4 regions of the Streptomyces sp. NPDC056169 genome follow, and region 1 is predicted to be linked to each of the others. Evidence: riboswitches for the same ligand, from Rfam matches in the RefSeq annotation. Region 1 holds a riboswitch; each other region holds the start of a gene.
What was found. Region 1 has a riboswitch for cyclic di-AMP ahead of ACFC0G_RS28565 (peptidoglycan DD-metalloendopeptidase family protein). Riboswitches for the same ligand answer to the same signal wherever they lie in the genome.

Region 1 (5,059 bases):
GTTCAGCGTCGGTGTGGTCGGCCTGCCCGAGCACCGGGACGACGCCCGCCGGCTGCGCGCCGACCTGCCGCCGCACGTCTACCTCTGGGTGAACGCGGCCGAGGGGCACACGTACACGGACGCGGAGGCCGAGGAGTGGACGGGGATCGATCCGCTCTTCCCTTACAGCAGACGGCCGCACCGCTCGGCGGGGCTGCCGTGCCGTACGGGCGAGTCGGTGATCTCGGTGGACGGCGAGGGGACGGTACGGCGCTGCCACTTCGTCAAGGCGGAGCTGGGCAATCTGTACGACGGTTCGTACCGCGCCGCCCTGCGTCCCCGGGCCTGCCCCCTCGGCGTCTGCGACTGTCACATCGGCTACGTCCACCTGGAGACGCTGCCGCTGTACGACGTGTTCGCCGGCGGGGTCCTGGAGCGGATCCCGGCCGGCGGCCCGTCGCTGCTCAGAGAGGCATGAGGTCGGGGCGCTTGGCCTCGACGTGGTCGCCCGAGCTCTCGCCGCGCAGCCTGCGCCCGATCCAGGGCACGAGGTACTCCTTGGCCCAGTGGATGTCGTCGCGGCGCACCTCCAGCGTGCCGCGCGGGGGGCGCGGCGGCCACGCCTGGTCCGGGTCGGCGGGCACCGGCAGGCCGAGGACCTGGGCGGCGCGCAGGGCGACGCGGGTGTGGCCGTCGGGCGAGAGGTGCAGCCGGTCGTCGTCCCAGGCCCGCCGGTCCTGCACGGACTTGAGGGACCACAGGTCGAGGACCGGGCAGTCGTAGCGGTCCGCGATGGACCGGACGTGGGCGGTGTACGTGGCGATCTTCCCGCGCAGATGCCGGAGCACGGGGATGTCGCGGGTGTCGAAGCCGGTGGTCACCATGACCGTGCCGACGGCGGAGGTCAGGTCCGCGACGGCGCGCTCGAAGCGCTCGGCCACGTCGTCGGGGTCCGTGCCGGGCCGGATGATGTCGTTGCCGCCGGCACAGAAGGTCACCAGGTCGGGGGCGAGTTCCTTCGCCCGGGGGACCTGTTCCGCCACGATCTGGTCGAGCAGTCGCCCGCGTACGGCCAGGTTGGCGTAGCGGAAGTCGTCGTGCTCCGGCAGCTCGTCGGCGAGCAGGACCGCGAAGCGGTCCGCCCAGCCGACGTACGTCCCGTCGGGTCCGGGGTCTCCGACACCCTCGGTGAAGCTGTCACCGATCGCCGCGTACGACCCGAATGCGTTCTTGTCTCTTGATCTCGAATCGTCTGCCACGGGAGCACATCCTTCCCTTTCGGATGTGACCTACGCGACCGTAAGGAAGGGTTGACGTCGGGTGACATATGCCACCGATAAAGATTCTCCCAAGCCGGAATACGCCGGCGGCCCGGCACAGGTGTGCCGGGCCGCCGGGGAGCGTGCGTGTCAGACGGAGACGCCGTGCTGGCGCAGGTAGGCCAGCGGGTCGACGTCGGAGCCGTAGTTCGGGGAGGTACGGATCTCGAAGTGCAGGTGCGGGCCGGTGGAGTTGCCGGTCGAGCCGGAGAGGCCGATCTGCTGGCCGCCGCTGACGGTCTGGCCGGACGAGACGGAGAGGGAGGAGAGGTGGGCGTACTGCGAGTAGTTGCCGTCGGCGTGCTGGATGACGACCTCGTTGCCGTAGGCGCCGCTCCAGCCGGCGGAGACGACCGTGCCGGCGCCGACGGCGCGGACGGTGGTGCCGGAGGAGGCGATGAAGTCGACACCGGTGTGGTAGCCGGAGGACCACATGGAGCCGGAGGCGCGGTACGGGGTGGAGAAGCCGCCGCCGGCGACGGGCGTGACCCAGCCGGACGCGGAGGTATCGGCACCCGCCGACTGAGACGACTGAGACGACTGAGACGTCTGCGAGGACTGCGAGGACTGCGAGCTCTGCGACTCGGCGGAGGCGGCGGCCGGGGCGGCGGAGCGCTGGCTGCTGCGCGAGGCGCGCGAGGTGTCGCCGTTCTTCTCGGAGCTCTGCGTGCTCTCGGCGGCGGCCTTGGGCGCGGCGCTCTTCGGGGCGACGTGCTTGGGGGCGGCGTGCGCGGTGTTCTTGGCGCCGAGGGTGAGCTTCATGCCGGGCAGGATCAGCGAGGGGTTCTCGCCGACGACCTGGCGGTTGTCCTGGTACAGCTTCTGCCAGCCGCCCGCGAGGTGGTGCTCGCCGGCGATCTTCGACAGGTAGTCGCCGCTGACGACGGAGTACGTCTTCGGCGCGGCCTTCGCGGCGGCGGTCGGCGCGGCCTGGAGGGCGGCGGGCGCCTTCACCTGGGCGGCGGCGCTGACGGCCTGGGCGGGGACGGCGGCCGGGGCGGCCTGCTCGGCGGCGTGGGCCCCGGTGGCACCGAGGAGCGGAAGCGCGACGACGGCGCCTCCGGTACCGGCGGCGACGAGTCCACGCGTGAGCGGGTTGGTCCTGGTACGGCGGTGCTTACCCTTCGCGGGCATGGCGAATTCCTCTCCGGCGCCTACGAGGTGAGCTGTCGGGTTCGGACTGGAGATGCCCGGCCGCGTTCTCGCGCGGCTTCACCCCGAGCCGTCCTGTGTCGCGGGACCGGCGTACTTCCTGGGTCCCCCGCTCCTGCCACGCATGGGATGAGTGCGGATTCCGGACGGTGGCAGGATTCGGCGGTCCGACCGGATTGACGGTGACGCTAGACGAGCGGGGTCGGAGCGAACAAGCCGCAGATTTCCCCCGGCATTACACGGGCCGCATTCCGGGCGGAATTCCGGTCACCCTCCGTCGATGACGGTCCTTCGATTTCCTTTTTCCGTACGGCAATTGCCGGGGGCCTTCGGCCACGATCCGTCACTTCTATGACCCTGCTCACGCGGCTCGGCCCATCTCACCTGTAAACAGGGCGTGTTCCCCCTTACCCCTCATTTCGGACAGATCGCCCATTCCCGTCCGAGGGGGTGCGCAGACCCCCTCCCACCTGGATGATTGTCCTAGGCACCGATCTCGCATCGGGCCCCCGAACGTCGACCCCCAGGAGCATCCGTGACGCAGCAGCTGCCGCAGGTCCCGCCCACCGAAGCGAACGAACCCGAGCTGGCCGAGGTCCGCAACTTCCGGGACGTGGGCGGCCTGCCGACGACGGACGGGCGCGCCGTGCGACCCGGGCGCCTCTTCCGCAGCGGCCACCTCGCCCACGCCACCGAGGCGGACGCCGCCTTCCTCGCCTCGCTCGGCCTGCACACCGTCTTCGACTTCCGCAACGAGGCCGACCGCAAGGTCGAGGGCGCGGACGTCGAGCTCCCCGGCGTGCGGAACGTGAACATACCGCTCAACGACCCGGCCGACGGCAAGGAGTTCTGGAAGCTGGTGCGCGACGGCGACATCGCCCAGCTGCGGGAGATCCTGGGCGACGGCAAGGCGGCCGCCCGGATGTCCGACTCGTACCGCAAGATGATCGTCGAGCGGACCTCGGAGCACAGCCGGATCCTGCACTCCATGGCGGAGGAGAGCGTCCCTGCCCTGATGCACTGCGCCGCGGGCAAGGACCGCGCGGGCCTCTCCATCGCGATCACGCTGCTCGCCCTCGACGTCGAGCGCGAGGCGATCGAGGCCGACTACGTGAAGTCGAACGACCCGCACCGCCGCTACAAGGTGCGCCGCAGCTCCACCGCCGCGGACGCGATGTCGCCCGAGGTGATGGAGCTGCTGAGCCCGCTCTTCGACGCGCGGGTGGAGTACCTGCGGGCCGCGTTCGAGACGATCGACGCGACCTGGGGCTCGGTGGAGACCTACCTGACCGAGGGGCTCAAGCTGGCCCCGGAGACCCGTGAGCGGCTGCGGGAGCGCTTCCTCGTCGAGGCGTAGGCGCGGACCGCTCCTAGCTCTTCGCGCCCATCGCGAAGAGCAGGTAGAGGAAACCGGCGAAGAGGTGTCCGGCGATCAGGTACGCGAAGAGACGGAGGACCAGCCCCTTGGGGAACTTGCCTTCCCCGCGCTCCTCGCCGGTGACAGGTCGTGACTTCTCGGACATCTCGGTCCTTTTCTGACGAAGGGGCACGTGGGGTCAGCGTCGGTGCGGGGTTCCGTCGCCGAGACACAGCTCGGCGACGGGACTCTGCATCAGGGTGTGGACGAAGAGCAGCTCGGCCCCGCCGGACGTGGCGGCGCCGATGCGGTGCGGGGTGAGCGAGTCGAAGTGCGCGCCGTCCCCCGGATCGAGGACGTGGACGGCGTCGCCGAGCGCGAGCCGCACCCGTCCCTCCAGGACGTGGATCCACTCCTCGCCGGGGTGGACGCGCACGATGTCGCCCCGGGTGGCGTACGGCACGTGGACGCGCAGGCACTGGAGCGCGCGCCCGGCACCGCCGGCCTGGCGGTAGATCCAGCCGTCGGCCTCGACGGGCTCGGAGCGGCCGGCCCGGACGACGGGATCGTGCTCGGGCGGGGTCTCGCCGAGGAGCTCGGAGACCGTCGTACCGTAGATACGGGCGAGGGCGAGCAGCATCGGCAGCGAAGGCTGCCGGTTCCCCGTCTCCAGGCGGGAGAGGTGGGCCGGCGAGAGGCCGGCCCGCTGGGCGGCGGCCTCCAGGGTGAGTCCCCGGCGGCGGCGCAGGGCCCGCAGCTGCGGGGCGACGTCGGGCAGGACGTCGGGGGTGGCGGGGTCCGGGGCGGTGTCCCCGGGGACGTGGTCCATGCGTCCATTGCGCCAGGATCATGCCTCTGAGGCAAGTTTCTTGCCTCAGAGGCAAAGACCAGGGATCCGTCCGGCTCAGCGCTGGGCCACGGCCTGCTTCACCAGGGTCCTCCCGAAGTCCCACATCAGCCCGCCGCCGCCGTGGGCCTCGTCCATGACCGCCGTGAAGGCGGTGACGAACCGGTCCACGTCCGCCTCGTCGACGACCAGCGGCGGAATCAGTTTGATCACCTCCAGGTGGTCCCCGGAGACCTGGGTGAGGATCCGGTGCCGCTGGAGCAGGGGCACGACGACCATCTGGGCGAAGAGGCCCTTGCGGGCCGCCTGGAGCATCGCCCACCGGCCGCGCAGCCCCAGGGACGTCGGCCGGCCGAACTCGATCCCGATCATCAGACCGCGTCCGCGCACCTCGTGCAGCAGCTC
Region 2 (5,059 bases), on a different contig from region 1:
GCCAAGGGTGCCGCGCGGATCGTCCTGGCGGTGCCGGTCGCACCGCGCGGCTGGACCGCACGCGTCGGCGGCGAGGCCGACGAGACCGTGTGCGTCCGCGAGCCCGACTTCTTCTACGCGATCGGTCAGTTCTACCGGGACTTCTCGCAGACGACCGACGCGGAGGTGCTCGCCTGCCTCGACCGCAGCCGGGCCGCGCGCGGACCTGTCGTGCGGGACTCGGACGTCCGGATCCCGGTGACCGGAGCCACCCTCGGGGGACGGCTCGCCGTCCCCGACGGCGCGACCGGCGTCGTCCTCTTCGCCCACGGGAGCGGCAGCAGCCGGCACAGCCCGCGCAACCGCGCGGTCGCGGCGGCCCTGAACCGGGCCGGGCTCGGGACGCTGCTGTTCGACCTGCTGACCGAGAGCGAGGCGACCGACCGGGCGCACGTCTTCGACACCCCGCTGCTCGCCGGCCGGCTGGCGAGCGTCACGGAGTGGCTGGCCGGGGAGCCCGGGGGCAGCGACCTGCCGATCGGATACTTCGGGGCGAGTACGGGCGCGGCCGCCGCGCTGTGGGCGGCGGCCGATCCCTCTTCCGGTGTCGCCGCCGTCGTCTCACGCGGCGGCAGGCCCGACCTGGCGGGCGAGCACCTGGCCCGGGTGCGCGCCCCGACCCTCCTCGTGGTGGGCGGCCGGGACGCGCTCGTCCTGGACCTCAACAGACGGGCCCAGGCCCTGCTGCGCTGCGAGAACCGGCTGACCGTCGTCCCCGGCGCCACGCATCTCTTCGAGGAGCCGGGCGCCCTGGAGGAGGTGGCGGAGCTCGCCACGGACTGGTTCGCCGAGCACTTCCGGCGTCAGTAGGCCCCGTTGACGTTGTCGATGGAGCCGTAGCGGTCGGCCGCGTAGTTGCAGGCGGCCGTGATGTTGGCGACCGGGTCGAACAGGTCCGTGGACGTGCCCGGCACGTGATAGGCGTCGAAGGTCGGCTGGATCACCTGGAGCAGACCCTTCGAGGGGGTGCCGGCCACGGCGTTGGAGTCCCAGAGGTTGATCGCCTGGGGGTTGCCGGAGGACTCGCGCATCACGTTGCGGAGGATTCCGTCGTACGAGCCGGGGATGCCGTGCTGGGCCATGATGTCCAGCGAGGCGCGGATCCAGCCGTCGAGGTTGTCGGCGTACTGGGTGGCGGCTGCCGGGGCGGCCTGGACGGCAGGCGCGGCAGCGGGAACGGCCTGCGCGGCGGAGGCGCCAGAGGCGGCGGCCGGCGCCGCGGCACGGCGCTCGGAACGGCTCGCCCGATCCGTCGCGGTGGAGCTCTTCTTCTTCTGCACGGTGGCAGGCGCCGGGGCGGCCTTCGCGGAATCCCGACGAATCGTCAGTTCGAGACCGGGGTGAATGAGTGACGGATTGTCACCCACGGCGGACTTGTTGGTCCGGTAAATCGACTTCCAGCCGCCCTGAATTCCCTTCTTATGGGCGATCAAGGAAAGCGAGTCACCGCTGACGACGGTGTACGTACGCGCGGCGACGGGAGCGGACGGCACGGCGGCGGGCCGCGCGGTGGCGGGCTGCGCCGCGAAGGACTGCACCGCGTGGGACTGGGCGGCGATCCGGGGTGCGGCCGAGACGGTCTCGGCGCCGGCCGTGGCGGGCATGACCAGCGGCAGGGCCAGGGCGGCCCCGCCCGTTCCGGCGAGTGCGAGACCGCGGGAGACGGTGCGGCGGCGGGGGCGGCGGTGCTTACCGTGTGCAGGCATGACGGGATTCCTCTCCGGCGCCTGCGGGGTGAGCTGTCGGGTTCGGACGGGAGATGTCCGGCCGCGCACACGCGGCTTCACCCCGAGCCGTTCCGGATTCCGGACCGGCGAATTCGTGGGTCCCCCGCTCCTGCCGTCGGGTGAAAGGGAGGTGTTTCGGGCGGCGGCAGGATTAGGCGTTCCGCTCGAATGGGGGTGACCGTAGGCCAGTAATGCGACGGATAACAAGAGGAGCTGGTCGTTCGCTCCCGGAATTGGATCTCCGAATTCAAGGAATTCAAGATCGACCGGACTCGGACCCCGGTGAACTTCCGTGCGCGGTACGGCCTGCGGCCGAATGGGTGCCCGGCGGCGGCGAGGGAAAGTGAACCGCGTCACCCGGTGAGCAATGTCCGAATATGCGACGTAATTCCGTTGGTGAGTAAATAGGAGGAAATTAGCCTCTGTGGGCTGTTCGCCCGAGCCGGACTCTGATGGGGGGCTAGGTGTGGTCAAAAGTCGCAAACCCGACATTCTTCTTGAATGATGGAGGCCCCGACCCAGGAGCCCTCCGGATGCCGACCACCACCACCTCCCCGCTCAGCCCGGACACCCTCGACCGCGAGGCGGCCGCTCTCTTCGAGAGCGCCACCTGGCAGCGGATCGTCACCGACTGGACGGCCCCCGCACCGACGGTCGCCGAGCCGACGGCCCCCGCGCCGCCGGCCGACTGGCGGGCGCTGCTCTCCGTGCCCGTGGACCAACTCGTGGCCGATGCGCTCGGCGCGCTGCCGCCGCCCGCCCCCGCCGAGCGCACACTCCCGGGCCGGATCGGAGCCGTACTCCCGGACCGCCTCCATGCCTGGCGCCGGATCGGCCGCCCCGAGCTGCGACCCTCGGTCCACCTCGGCTACGCGCGGCTGGTGCTCACCGAGTGGGGCTGGCAGAACGCCCCGTACAAGCTGCGCGACGCGCGGGGGGCGCGCTGCGTCTGCGGCGCGCTCCTCGCCGCCCACCGCCTCGGCCACGGCGGCGCGGACACCATGAACGAGGCCGCCGCCTGGATCATGACCGAGCTCCGGTCCCGGGGGTGGCACGACCTGATCGGTCCGTGGAACCGGGCGCCCGGCCGGACGGCCGCCGAGGCGGTGGACCTCCTCGACGCGACGATCCGCCGGGCCGCGCACTCCGGCCGGTGACGGGCGGTGGTGCCCCGCCCGTGCCCGTCACCTGCCGGGTGCGGGGGTTCAGCCGGTGACGCTCGGGGCTCCCGTCTCGATGTGGCCGGTGTACCGGCGTGACCAGGTCCCGTCGATGTCGGCGAGGATCGTGAAGTCGTACCAGCCGCCGTTGTAGGCCACCGCGTTGAAGAAGTCCTCGCGGCTGGAGTTCGCCGGGACCGTGTACGTCCACGGTCCGTCCGTGCGGTACGCGTTCGAGCGGATCGTGAAGGTCACCGGCGCCGCAGAGGTGTTGGTCATCCTGAACCAGAGGGCCGTCCGGCCCGTCCCCGCCTCGGGCGCGAACCGGGCCGCGACCTCCACGGCCTTGCCCGCCTTGGACGCGTCGCCGATGAAGCGCCGCAGGAAGCGGTTGGGGCCCATCATCGAGATGTCGTACTTCCCGGACCCCGACCCGAGCCCGATGTTGAAGTAGTCGGAGGCCGTGCCGCCCGCGTCGACCGTGTACTGCCAGGCCGCCGTGTCGCGGTGCTGGTGCGGGTGGATCGAGAAGTGCGCCGCCTGCTTGGCCTCCGTCCCCTGGTTCGTCATCGAGAACCAGGCCAGGATCTTGCCGGCGGCCCCGAACTCGAACCGGTCCAGGTTGCCGTTCACCTGGTACGGCAGCGCGCGCGCCGGGCGGGTGCCGGACTCCTGCGCGGGCTGGGCGTTGTTCTGGGGCGCGGGGTTCGGCAGCGGGCCGCAGGTGGACTGCCCGATGACCTTCGCCGTCGACGGGAGGCCGGCGGGCACGCCGTACACGGGGTGGGCGAAGTCGAAGACGCTCGTCAGGTCGCCCGTCACGCGGCGCCGCCAGGCGCTGATGTTCGGACAGGTGGCGGGCGTGCCGAGAGCCGCCGTCCAGGTCTCCATGAAGCGGAGGACGGAGGTGTGGTCGAAGACCTCGGAGCTCACCCAACCGCCCCGGGTCCACGGAGACATGACGATCATCGGGACCCGGAAGCCCAGGCCGATCGGTACGCCGTCGAGGTACTCGCCCGGCGTCCCCGGCGGGGCGACCGGCGGCGGCACGTGGTCGAAGAAGCCGTCGTTCTCGTCGTAGTTGAGGAACAGCACCGTCGAGTCGAAGACCTCGGAGTCGGCGGCCAGCGCGCGGTACACGAGGTCGACGAAGTGCGCGCCGTCGCCGGGCGGCGCGTACGGGTGCTCGGAGAACGCCTCGTTGGCCACCACCCACGACACCTGCGGCAGCGTGCCGGCCACGACGTCGGCGCGGATGGCCGCGGCGATGTCGTCCGGCGTCGATCCGGTGACCTTCGGGACCGAGCCCATGCCCCGGTCGTACAGCGGGTCGCCGGGGCGTGCGTCGGTGAACTTCTTGAAGTACGCGAGGCCGTTGTCGCCGTAGTTGTCCTGGGCGTTCTGGTAGACCTTCCAGGTCATCCCGGCGCGCTGGAGCGCCTCGGCGTACGTCTCCCAGGTCAGCCCCGACTCGTCACCGCCGTCCTTGCTGGAGCCGTCGATCTTGCCGCTCCACAGGAACGTCCGGTTGGGGCCGGTGGCGCTGAGCGTCGAGCAGAAGTACGCGTCGCAGATCGTGTAGTGGTCGGCGAGTGAGTGATGGAAGGGGATGTCCTCGCGGTCGAGGTGGCCGAGCGTCCGGGTGTTGCCCACGCCCGTGACCCAGTTGTCCATGCGGCCCTTGTTCCAGGCCGCGTGCTGCGAGGTCCAGCTGTGGGGCAGGTCGCCGTTGCACTGCGCGAGGGTCTCGCCGTCGACACCGCCGGCGGGCGGGGTGTCGCTGAGCTTCCACGGGTACTGACGGCCGCCCCAGTTGGGCTGGTTGAACATGCCCCAGCCGCCGGGCAGATTGCCCGCGGCGCGGTCGCCGAAGCCCCGGACGCCGCGCAGCGTGCCGAAGTAGTGGTCGAAGCTGCGGTTCTCCTGCATGAGGATCACCACGTGCCGGACGTCGGTGAGCGTGCCGGTCGCGGCACGCGCGGCGGCCGACGCCCGGCCGGGCGGCAGCGCCGCCCCGGCGACGAGCCCAGCGCCGATCCCGACGAATCCCCTGCGGCTGATGGGAAGCATGCCCCGCCTCTCGTGTCACGGCGTGCCAGGGCGGCACGTCGGGAGACATGATGGGGGAGGGGA
Region 3 (5,059 bases), on a different contig from region 1:
AACCGCTGATCGTGTCCGGCTGCGCGCTGCGGACCGTCGGCTTCGGGGCGCTCGCCTTCGCGCAGTCGCTGCCGATGCTGATCGCCGCCTCGCTCGCGACCGGGCTCGCGGGGGCGCTGTTCAACCCGGCGGTCCGGGCCTGCCTCGCGGCCGAGGCCGGGGAGGAGCGGCGCGTACAGGCCTTCGCGCTGTTCAACGCGTACTACCAGGCGGGCATCCTGCTCGGGCCGCTCGTCGGGGTGGCGCTCACCGGGGTGTCGTTCCGGCTGACGTGCACGGTGGCGGCGGTCCTGTTCGCCGGCCTGACCCTCGTGCAGCTCCGGCATCTGCCCGTACGGGGCGTGTCCGGGGGCCGGGGGGAGCGGGGGCAGTTCCGTACGGTCCTCTCCCACCGGACCTTCTGGCTCTTCTCGCTCGCCATGACCGGCTCGTACGTGCTGTCCTTCCAGGTCTATCTGGCGCTGCCGCTCGCGGCGGAGGGCACGGGGCTCACGACGGCGCTGTTCGTCGTGTCGGCGCTGGTCGCGCTCGCAGGGCAGCTGCGGATCACGGCCTGGTGCCGGCGCCGCCTCGACCGCGAGCGGTGTCTGGTCCTCGGGCTCGCGCTGATGGGCGGGGCCTTCCTGGTCCCGGTGGCCCTGGGCCGGGGCGTGGCCGGGCTGCTGCTGTGCGCGGCGGTCCTGGCCGTGGCGAACGCCGTGCTCTACCCGTACGAGATGGACACCGTCGTCGCCCTCTCCCGGGGGCGCTGGGTGGCCACCCACTACGGGCTCTACAACACGGTCTGCGGGATCGGGATCACCCTCGGGAACCTGGGCACGGGCGCGCTGCTCGACGTCACCGGCTGGTCGGCGGTGCCGTGGCTGACGCTGTGCGCGGTGGGCCTAGTGTGCGCGGCGGCGGTCGCCCTCCTCGCCCGCGGCGGCCGCCTCGCGGCGCCCCCGGACACCCCCTAGGGGGTGTCCGGGGGCGTACGCCAGTCGGCCCCGTGGAGGTCGCCGCCGGGTGCGGCGGCGGCCACCCTGGGAGGGCGCGGTACGGATCACCGTGGCCGGTACGGACCGGGCAGGAGAGCACAGGTGGGGCACCCCCTAGGAGCAGCGGGTCGCGGGCGGCGGGGCGGCGAGGGCCGCGGCCCGTACGGCGGGGCCCGGCGCTTCCTCCGCGCGCTGCCCCCGCTGATCATCGTGGGCGGTGTCGTCTTCGACGTGCTGACGCCGCCCGCGTACACCGCCGCGCCGCTCTTCTCCGCCGCCCCGCTGATCGCCGCGCCGTTCTTCTCGATGCTCACGACCCTGCTCACCGGGCTCGCCGCCGTCCTCGCCTCCGTCGGCCTCCACCTCTACAACGACACCGCGGCGGGCATCCCGGCCCTCACCGAGGCCCTCACCGTCGTCACCGTCTCCGCGCTCGCGCTCCTCATCAACCGGGTCGTGCGGCGCAGCGGCGAACGGCTGGCCTCCGCGCGGGTCATCGCGGAGACCGCGCAGAAGGCGGTGCTGCCGACGCCCGCCGAGCGGATCGACGGGCTGCAGTGCGCGGCCCGTTACGAGGCGGCGCAGGCCGACGCGTTCATCGGCGGCGACCTGTTCGCCGTGCAGGAGACCCCGCACGGGGTGCGGCTCGTCGTCGGGGACGTCCGGGGCAAGGGGATGGACGCGGTCGAGGCCGTCGCCGTGGTGATCGGGGCGTTCCGGGAGGCGGCCGAGCAGGAGCGGAGCCTGGAGGGCGTGGCGCAGCGGCTGGAGCGGGCGCTGACCCGGGAGGGGACCCGCAGGGACGGGCTCGACGCCTTCGAGGGGTTCACGACGGCCGTCCTGGCGGAGATCCCGCGCGTCCGCGAGGGCGGCGCCGGGACCGTACGGGTCGTCAACCGGGGCCATCCGCCACCGCTGTTGCTGTACGTGGACGGCAGCCTGGACGTGCTGGATCCGGCGGAGCCGGCGCTGCCGCTCGGCATGGGCGAGCTGGCGGCGTGGCCGGACCGGGCCGAGGAGCGGCCGTACCCGCCCGGCGCGACGCTGCTGTTCTACACGGACGGCCTCTCGGAGGCGCGGAACACGGCGGGCGTCTTCTACGACCCGGCGTCCCGCCTCGCCGGGCGGATCTTCCCGGGGCCCGAGGAGCTGCTCGACGCGCTCGTGGACGACGTACGGCTCCACACGGGCGGCGCGTCGACGGACGACATGGCGCTGCTCGCGCTGAGCCGGCCGGCGGCGGGGCAGCAGGAGAGGCGCAGGACGATGCCGGTGGTGCCGCCGGTGCCGCCGGACCGGACCGGTCACCAGGCGTAGTCGAGGAGTGTCACTCCGATAACAATTGACATAACGTCAGATCGTGGGGGTTTGGCGGCGCCTTTCTGAAGGGGGGTCAACTCGGGCGATTCCCGACCAATTCAATGAATGATCACCGGGAACAGCTTGGAATCGGACCCCCCTGTCTATTAACGTTCGATAACGCAGCGCGGTCGTCACAACCGTCGCAAGAGACGGCACCGTGCGCACGCGCCGAATCCTGAAAAGGAACCGGGGAACCACTACTTGGGGTGAATCGGGCCCTTCGCACCCGTGCGACCGTGCCCGTAGGAGACCTTCCTGCTCCGAACCCGTCAGCTAACCCGGTAGGCGAGAAGGAAGGAAAGGAGCGCGCCTCCGTGGCGTCCAACACTCCCGCACCCGAAGCCCCCTTCGATGCCTTCGGTGGTGGTGCGGGTCCTGCCGCTCCGGACACCGAGTGGAATCCCACCGAGGGCTCCCTCCGCGCCGAGAGCCGCTCCGGCGGCCGGCACCGGGTCGTCAAGCAGCGCTCCAACTTCGCCCGCTCCTCCACCGTCCTCGGCGTCGGCGTCATCGCGGCCGTCGGCGCGGGCGGTCTCGCCACCGCGCAGGAGAAGCCGCCGGTCGCGATATCGCTCCCCGACCTCCCGGACCTCGCCGACCTGAACCTCCCGGCCGCCGAGGACCTCCCCGGCGTCGGCGAGCTGTTCGCCGACGACGCCGACGAGCAGATCCGCGACACCATCGAGGCGACCGGCGGGAACGCGCACCCGCTCACCGCCGCCACGTACGTCACCCCGGCAGCCGACACGACGGCCGGGACCGGGACGACCGCCCGGACCGCCCAGGCCACGTACACCCCGCAGGCAGGGACGGCCACGGCCGCCGATGTCGCCGACGCCGGCGAGGTCCTCCGCGCCCGCATCCTCCAGCAGGCCGAGCAGCAGCAGGCCTCCGCCGACGCCGCCGAAAAGGCCGCAGCGGAGAAGGCGGCGGCCGAGAAGGCGGCGGCCGAGGCCGCGGCCAAGGCCGAAGCGGCGGAGAAGGCGGCCGCCGAGGCGAAGGCCAAGGCCGAAGCGGAGGCCAAGGCGAAGGCGGAGGCGGAAGCCAAGGCGGAGGCCGAGCGGAAGGCCGCGGCCGCCGAGGCCGAGCGCCTCGCCCAGCTCGCCGCCAGCTACTCGATGCCCCTCTCCTCGTACTCCCTCAGCGCCACCTACATGCAGTCCGGCTCGATGTGGTCCTCCGGCTACCACACCGGTCTCGACTTCGCCGCCCCCACGGGCACCCCGCTGAAGGCCGTCCACAGCGGCACCGTCAAGTCGGCGGGCTGGTCCGGCTCCTACGGCTACCGCGTCGTCCTGGAGATGGAGGACGGCACCGAGATCTGGTACGCCCACCTCTCCTCCATGACGGTCGCCGCGGGCCAGACCGTGACCACCGGCGAGACGATCGGCCGCGTCGGCGCCACCGGCAACGTCACCGGCGCCCACCTCCACATGGAGGTCCACACCTCGGGCGGCGACGGCATCGACCCGGCGGCCTGGCTCCGCTCCAAGGGCCTGCCGGTCTGAGGCCCTGAAGGCCTCGGGACGTCCCAAGCGGAATACGCCCGGTGGCGCGGAGGGTTGATCACCCCATGACTTCTCTCCGCACGCTGGGCTCTTCCGACCTGCACGTCTTCCCGCTCGCCCTGGGCGGCAACGTCTTCGGCTGGACCGCCGACGAGGCACAGTCCTTCGCCGTCCTCGACGCCTACGCCGCCGCCGGCGGAAACTTCGTCGACTCCGCGGACGTCTACTCCGCCTGGGCCGAGGGCAACGAAGGCGGCGAGTCCGAGACCGTCATCGGCCGCTGGCTCGCCTCCCGCGGCAACCGCGACGACATCGTCGTCGCCACCAAGGTCGGCGCCCACCCCCACTTCAAGGGGCTCTCCGCCACCACCATCAAGGCGGGCGCCGAGGAGTCGCTGCGCCGCCTCGGCACCGACCACATCGACCTGTACTACACGCACTTCGACGACGAGACCGTCCCCGTCGAGGAGATCGTCACCGCCCTCGACCAGCTCGTGAAGGACGGCAAGGTCCGCGCCGTCGCCGCCTCCAACATCTCCCCGGAGCGGCTGCGCGCCTCCCTCGACTTCGCGGAGGCCGAGGGCCTCGCCCGGTACGTCGCGCTCCAGCCGCACTACAACCTGGTCTCGCGCGACACCTACGAGGGCCCGCTCCTGGAGACCGTCGAGAGCGCCGGACTCGCCGCCGTCCCGTACTACGGTCTCGCCGCCGGCTTCCTCACGGGCAAGTACCGCCCCGGCACCGAAGTCGACAGCGTCCGCGCCTCCGGGGCCGGCGGCCACCTGGAGACCGACCGCGGCCGGGCCGTGCTCTCCGCGCTCGACGCGGTCGCCGAGGCGCACGAGGCCGAGCTCGCCACCGTCGCCCTCGCCTGGCTCGCCTCCCGGCCGACCGTCGCCGCGCCGATCGCCTCGGCCCGTACGGTCGAGCAGCTCCCGGCCCTGGTCGCGTCCGCGGACCTCACCCTGACGGAGGCCGACCTGGCGCTCCTCACGGAGGCCTCGGCCACCGCCTAGCTTCGGTACGGGTTGTAGCCGCCGTAGTCCAGGTACTGCGGCGGCGCCCACACCCGGCCCGTCGCCCGCGCCGCGTACGTGAGCGCGGGGGAGGCGACCGCCCGGCGCTGCCAGAGGTGGTGCAGGAGCTCCTCCTCCCGGGCCGGGAAGTCGGGCCCGGCCGTACCGCGCCGGGCCCGGTCCCGGAGGAACGCGA
Region 4 (5,059 bases), on a different contig from region 1:
CCTGCGAGCCACAGCCCGCGCCCTCCGCCGAGCCGTGCGAACCGCAGCCACAGCCCGCGCCCTCCGCCGAGCCGTGCGAACCGCAGCCGCCGGCCGCGACGGCGCCCGCCGCCGCGAGCGCGTCCGCCCGGTGCGCGGGCAGCGTCGTCGTGCCCGCGCCCTCCACCTCGAAGCCGGCGTCCGCGATCATGTCGAGGTCGGCCTGACCGGCCTGGCCCTCGCTCGTCAGGTAGTCGCCGAGGAAGATCGAGTTCGCGATGTTCAGCGCCAGCGGCTGCATCGAGCGCAGGTGCACCTCGCGCCCGCCCGCGATCCGCACCTCGACGTCCGGGCAGACGAACCGCACCATCGCGAGGATCCGCAGACAGCGCTGCGGGGTGAGGTTCCACTCCTTGGCGAGCGGCGTGCCCTCGAAGGGGATGAGGAAGTTGACCGGCACCGAGTCCGAGTCGAGGTCGCGCAGCGCGTACACGACGTCGACCAGGTCCTCGTCGGTCTCGCCCATGCCCGCGATCAGACCGGAGCAGGCCGACAGACCGGCGGCGTGCGCCTTCTGCACGGTGTCGACCCGGTCCGCGTAGGTGTGGGTCTTGGTGATCCCCTCGTACGTCGCCTCGGACGTGTTGAGGTTGTGGTTGTACGCGTCGGCGCCGGCGTCCCGCAGCCGCTCCGCCTGACCGTCCGAGAGCAGACCGAGGCAGGCGCACACCTCGACGCCCTCGTTCTGCTCCTTGATCGCCTCGATGGTCCTGCCGACGCGCTCGACGTCCCGGTCCGTCGGGCCGCGCCCGCTCGCCACCAGGCAGACCCGCTTGGCCCCGCCAGCGACACCCGCCGCGGCGGCCTGGGACGCCTCGTCCGGCTTCAGCCACGTGTACTTGAGGATCTCGGCCTTCGAGCCGAGCCGCTGCGAACAGTACGAGCAGTCCTCGGGGCACAGCCCCGACTTGAGGTTGACGAGGTAGTTGAGCTTCACCCGCCGCCCGAACCACTGACGGCGCACCTTGCCGGCCGCCGCCACCACATCGAGCAGCTCGTCGTCGGAGGTCGCCAGTACGGCGAGCGCTTCTTCACGGGTCGGCAGCTCGCGCCGCAGCCCCTTCTCCACCAGCGTGTTCAGCAGGTCCATAAGCGCTGATCCTTGCCTACCGCCCACCCCCGGGCCAAGGAGGATCCGAACAAACGCCCCCGAACGAGGTGTGTGGATGACCACATCCCGACCTCCGCATACTCCGGTTAGGGTCTGTGCGCTGCCTACAAAAGGATCGCCGCATGCCACAGGCCGACGACGCCAGGGCCGAGGGCCCGCGCCGGACCGCTTTCGACTGGACCGACGCAGAGGCGCGCCGCCGGGCGGCGGCCGGTCTCGTCCGTACGCTGCGGCCCCGGGCGGCCGAGTCGGAGCTCCTCGACCTGGCGAGCAACGACTACCTCGGCCTCACCCGCCGGCCGGAGGTCACCGAGGCGGCGGCCGAGGCCGCGCGGCGCTGGGGCGCGGGCGCCACCGGCTCGCGCCTCGTCACCGGCACGACCCGGCTGCACACCCGGCTCGAACGCGAACTCGCCGAGTTCTGCGGCTTCGAGGCGGCCCTCGTCCTCTCCTCCGGCTACGCCGCCAACCTGGCCGCGCTCACGGCCCTCGGCGGCCGGGACTCGCTGATCGTGTCGGACGCCTCCAACCACGCCTCGATCGTGGACGGCTGCCGGCTCGCGCGCGCCGAGACGGCCGTCGTCCCGCACGCCGACCCCGAGGCCGTACGCAAGACCCTGGAGGCGCGGCCGGAGCACCGGGCGCTCGTGGTCAGCGACTCCGTCTTCTCCGTCGACGGGGACAAGGCGCCGCTGCCGGAGCTCGCCGACGCCTGCCGGGCGCACGGCGCCGGGCTCGTCGTCGACGACGCCCACGGCTTCGGCGTCCTCGGCGACGGCGGCCGGGGCGCCCTGCACGAGGCCGGCCTGGCGGGCGACGAGGACGTCGTCGCCACCCTCACCCTCTCCAAGTCCCTCGGCAGCCAGGGCGGCGCGGTCCTCGGCCCGGCCCGGGTCGTCGAGCACCTCGTGAACACGGCGCGCACCTTCATCTTCGACACCGGGCTGGCCCCGGCAGCGGCGGGCGGCGCGCTCGCGAGCCTGCGTCTGATCGCCGGCGAACCGGCGCTCGCCGGCCGGGCACGGACCGTCGCCACCACCCTGTACGAGCTCCTCACGGCGGCCGGTCTGACCGCCGCGCGGCCGGACGCGGCCGTCGTCTCGGTGCGCGCCCCCTCGCCGGAGGCGGCGCTGCGCTGGGCGGCCGACTGCCGGGAGCAGGGTCTGGCGGTCGGGTGCTTCCGGCCCCCGTCCGTGCCGGACGGCATCTCGCGGCTGCGGCTCACGGCCCGCGCCGACCTGACGGACGCCGAGGTCCGGCGGGCGGTCGACACCATCCTGCGGACCGCGCCCGCCGCCGTCTGACCGGGTGAACTCCGCTGCCCAAGAGCGTTTCCGGGGAGCAGAGTTCACCGCTTCGGGCGATAGATGCGCACATATCGTGGTGGAACACCGGACGGGGCGGGACGATCAGAGCACTCTGACGCGAAGCGCAATCCGGGGTGGTGTCCCCGGCGGGAAAGGGACAGCGCCGCCATGGCAGACCATCAGGAAGCATCCGTCACTCTGCCGAGCGATCCCGCCTCGGTCCCCACGGCGCGGAGATACGTCGCGGACGTCCTGGGGGACTGGGGGCTCGACGGCGCCGCGGAGATCGCGGACTCGATCCGGCTGATCGTCTCGGAACTGGCCACCAACGCCGTGCAGCACACGTTCGGGCAGTCGCCGACCTTCACGATCGACCTCCGCCTGGAGCGGGAGGAGCGCCTGCACCTCGGCGTGACCGACAGCCATCCCCGCTGGCCCCGCCGTCTCCCGGCAGCGGTCCAGCAGGACAACGGGCGCGGCATGGTCATCATCCGCGTCCTCGCGGCGGAGGCCGGCGGCCGCCTCTCGGTCACTCCGACCGAGGAGGGCGGCAAGACGGTCTGGATCACCCTCCCGTGGACGGCGGCCCGGGTGGCCCCGGTGTAGGGCTCGTCCCCAGCGGGGGTGCGGCGGCGCCACCGCACCCCTCATCGGGCGTCAGCGCCCGGGTATCGTCACCGGACGCGGCCGTAGTAGACCTTCGACGACCAGATCTTGTCGAGCTTCACCCAGGAGCCCGTCTTGGGCGAGTGCCAGATCTTGCCGCTGCCGGCGTAGATGCCGACGTGGTAGACCCTCCCACCGGAGTGGAAGAAGACCAGGTCCCCCTTCTGCCGGCTGGCCGAGGAGATGTGCCGGGTCTTGTTGTACTGCTGCTGCGCGGTGCGGGGCAGCGACTTGCCCGCCTTCTTGTACGCGTAGAGCGTCAGACCGGAGCAGTCGAACCGGGTGGGTCCGGTGCTTCCGTACCGGTACGGCGATCCTTTCTTCGCGGCGGCGACGCTCAGTGCCTTGTTCGCGTGTGTCGTCGCTGCCTGGGCCTCCGTTGCCGCACCTGGGGCGAACAGCGTGCCGCCGACGGCGGCGAGGGTGAGAGCCGAGACGGCTCCGGCCCGGGACAGCAGGGACGGGACATGCATCTGCGCGGTCATGCGCAACCCTTCGTCAGCCGCCTGCGAAGGATGACCTGTCGGGTTCGGGCTGGCGAAGATGCCCGGCCGCGGCTGCGGCTTCACCCCAAGGAACGGCCTCGCTGGGACAGCGCGAACGTTCCGTACTGATTGGGTCCTCCACTCCTGCCGATCCACTCCTGTCGACCAGACGTCCGGGACAGCGGCAGGACTCGGCGTCCGCCCGGACCGCCCCGCCGCGGTGGCGGGGGCTTGTCGTCGACACGGATCTTGACCCACGACATGGGCGAAAACCGAGCTGAAACGGCGATATGTGAGGCTCCTCACGACTGATCCGTTCGGGTGGACAGCACCCCTTTGTGATCTTCGGAGGTTTGGCCGACGAGCCCCGTACCAGCGATGGAACGTTCGATTCCGCCAGATGCGTACACCTGTTGCGCAACTCGCCCGCTGCATATGTCGACTCGTCGACTACGCCGAACGGGGGAGGGTTTCTGCGGTGCGTGTCGGCCGACCGGACCTCGACACGACACGCGGATATGTCAACTCGCCCGAGTCCGGCGGACGGTGACGCGGTCCGCCCGGCGCTCCCCGTCCAACACCCTTAGGGCGCGCGCCAATGTGTCCGCGTGGACCTCACTCTCGCCCCGTTTATGCATGAGCGTCAGCGCCTCGCGCAGGGCCTCCGCCCGCCCCACCAGGGCCTGGGCCGCGCGCAACGCCCCATAGGTATGCGTACCTCTGGATGGATTGATCTTTCCCAGGAGGTCGACGACTTCGAGGTACGCGTCGACGAGTTCACCCTCGGCCCGGGTCAGGGCCGGCAGTGGCGGCAGCTCGGGGACCACGGCCGGCTCACCGGGCCGTGCCGCCGGCGCCGGCGCGCCGGCTCGTGACGACGTGGTCCGCCAGGCCGTACGCGACGGCCGCGGGTGCGTCCAGGACGGTCAGGCGGTCGATGTCGGCGTCGATCCGCTCCTGGTCCTGCCCGGTGTGTTCGACGAGCATCCCGGCGACCAGCTCGCGCAGGCGCAGCAGCTCGGCCGCCTGGAGGTCGAGGTCGCTGAGCTGTCCCTGGAGGGGCTCGTCCAGAGTCGGCTGCCGGAGCGTGACCCGGGCGCCGGGCAGGATCAGGCGCTTGCCCGGGGTGCCGGCCGCGAGCAGGACGGCGGCGGTGGAGACGGCCTGGCCCAGGCAGGTGGTCTCCACGTCGCAGGAGAGCGTCCGCATCGTGTCGTAGATGGAGGTCATGGCGCTGATCGAGCCGCCGGGGGAGTTGATGTAGAGGGAGATGTCCTGCCCCGGCGCCGCGTGGTCGAGGTAGAGGAACTGGGCGATGGCGTCGTTGGCCGAGGTCTCGTCGACCGGCGTGCCGAGGAAGACGATCCGGGATTCGAGAAGCTTCGAGTACGGGTCGAGGGTCCGGGTCCCGAAGCTGGTCCGCTCCGTGAACTCGGGCAGAACGTAGCGAG

Region 2: it holds a riboswitch for cyclic di-AMP, as region 1 does, so the genes downstream of both, ACFC0G_RS23965 (transglycosylase SLT domain-containing protein) here and ACFC0G_RS28565 (peptidoglycan DD-metalloendopeptidase family protein) in region 1, are expected to answer to the same signal.
Region 3: it holds a riboswitch for cyclic di-AMP, as region 1 does, so the genes downstream of both, ACFC0G_RS07055 (M23 family metallopeptidase) here and ACFC0G_RS28565 (peptidoglycan DD-metalloendopeptidase family protein) in region 1, are expected to answer to the same signal.
Region 4: it holds a riboswitch for cyclic di-AMP, as region 1 does, so the genes downstream of both, ACFC0G_RS04110 (C40 family peptidase) here and ACFC0G_RS28565 (peptidoglycan DD-metalloendopeptidase family protein) in region 1, are expected to answer to the same signal.

What each region holds. Positions count from the first base shown of each region.
Region 1 is NZ_JBHJUO010000018.1:83,165-88,223, reverse strand. Features, by position in the region: gene ACFC0G_RS28575 (STM4011 family radical SAM protein) at 1-457, shown strand, start outside; gene ACFC0G_RS28570 (SGNH/GDSL hydrolase family protein) at 444-1,238, opposite strand; gene ACFC0G_RS28565 (peptidoglycan DD-metalloendopeptidase family protein) at 1,389-2,432, opposite strand; cyclic di-AMP (ydaO/yuaA leader) riboswitch at 2,437-2,592, opposite strand; gene ACFC0G_RS28560 (tyrosine-protein phosphatase) at 2,986-3,807, shown strand; gene ACFC0G_RS28555 (DUF6126 family protein) at 3,821-3,973, opposite strand; gene ACFC0G_RS28550 (helix-turn-helix domain-containing protein) at 4,007-4,636, opposite strand; gene ACFC0G_RS28545 (aspartate aminotransferase family protein) at 4,712-5,059, opposite strand, start outside.
Region 2 is NZ_JBHJUO010000014.1:119,477-124,535, reverse strand. Features, by position in the region: gene ACFC0G_RS23970 (alpha/beta family hydrolase) at 1-849, shown strand, start outside; gene ACFC0G_RS23965 (transglycosylase SLT domain-containing protein) at 843-1,745, opposite strand; cyclic di-AMP (ydaO/yuaA leader) riboswitch at 1,751-1,934, opposite strand; gene ACFC0G_RS23960 (hypothetical protein) at 2,300-2,923, shown strand; gene ACFC0G_RS23955 (phosphocholine-specific phospholipase C) at 2,972-4,996, opposite strand.
Region 3 is NZ_JBHJUO010000003.1:437,040-442,098, forward strand. Features, by position in the region: gene ACFC0G_RS07045 (MFS transporter) at 1-956, shown strand, start outside; gene ACFC0G_RS07050 (PP2C family protein-serine/threonine phosphatase) at 1,080-2,294, shown strand; cyclic di-AMP (ydaO/yuaA leader) riboswitch at 2,496-2,642, shown strand; gene ACFC0G_RS07055 (M23 family metallopeptidase) at 2,654-3,847, shown strand; gene ACFC0G_RS07060 (aldo/keto reductase) at 3,913-4,863, shown strand; gene ACFC0G_RS07065 (PrsW family intramembrane metalloprotease) at 4,860-5,059, opposite strand, start outside.
Region 4 is NZ_JBHJUO010000002.1:345,666-350,724, reverse strand. Features, by position in the region: gene bioB (biotin synthase BioB) at 1-1,129, opposite strand, end outside; gene ACFC0G_RS04120 (8-amino-7-oxononanoate synthase) at 1,273-2,454, shown strand; gene ACFC0G_RS04115 (ATP-binding protein) at 2,626-3,063, shown strand; gene ACFC0G_RS04110 (C40 family peptidase) at 3,132-3,608, opposite strand; cyclic di-AMP (ydaO/yuaA leader) riboswitch at 3,612-3,815, opposite strand; gene ACFC0G_RS04105 (hypothetical protein) at 4,130-4,435, opposite strand; gene ACFC0G_RS04100 (ATP-dependent Clp protease proteolytic subunit) at 4,443-5,059, opposite strand, start outside.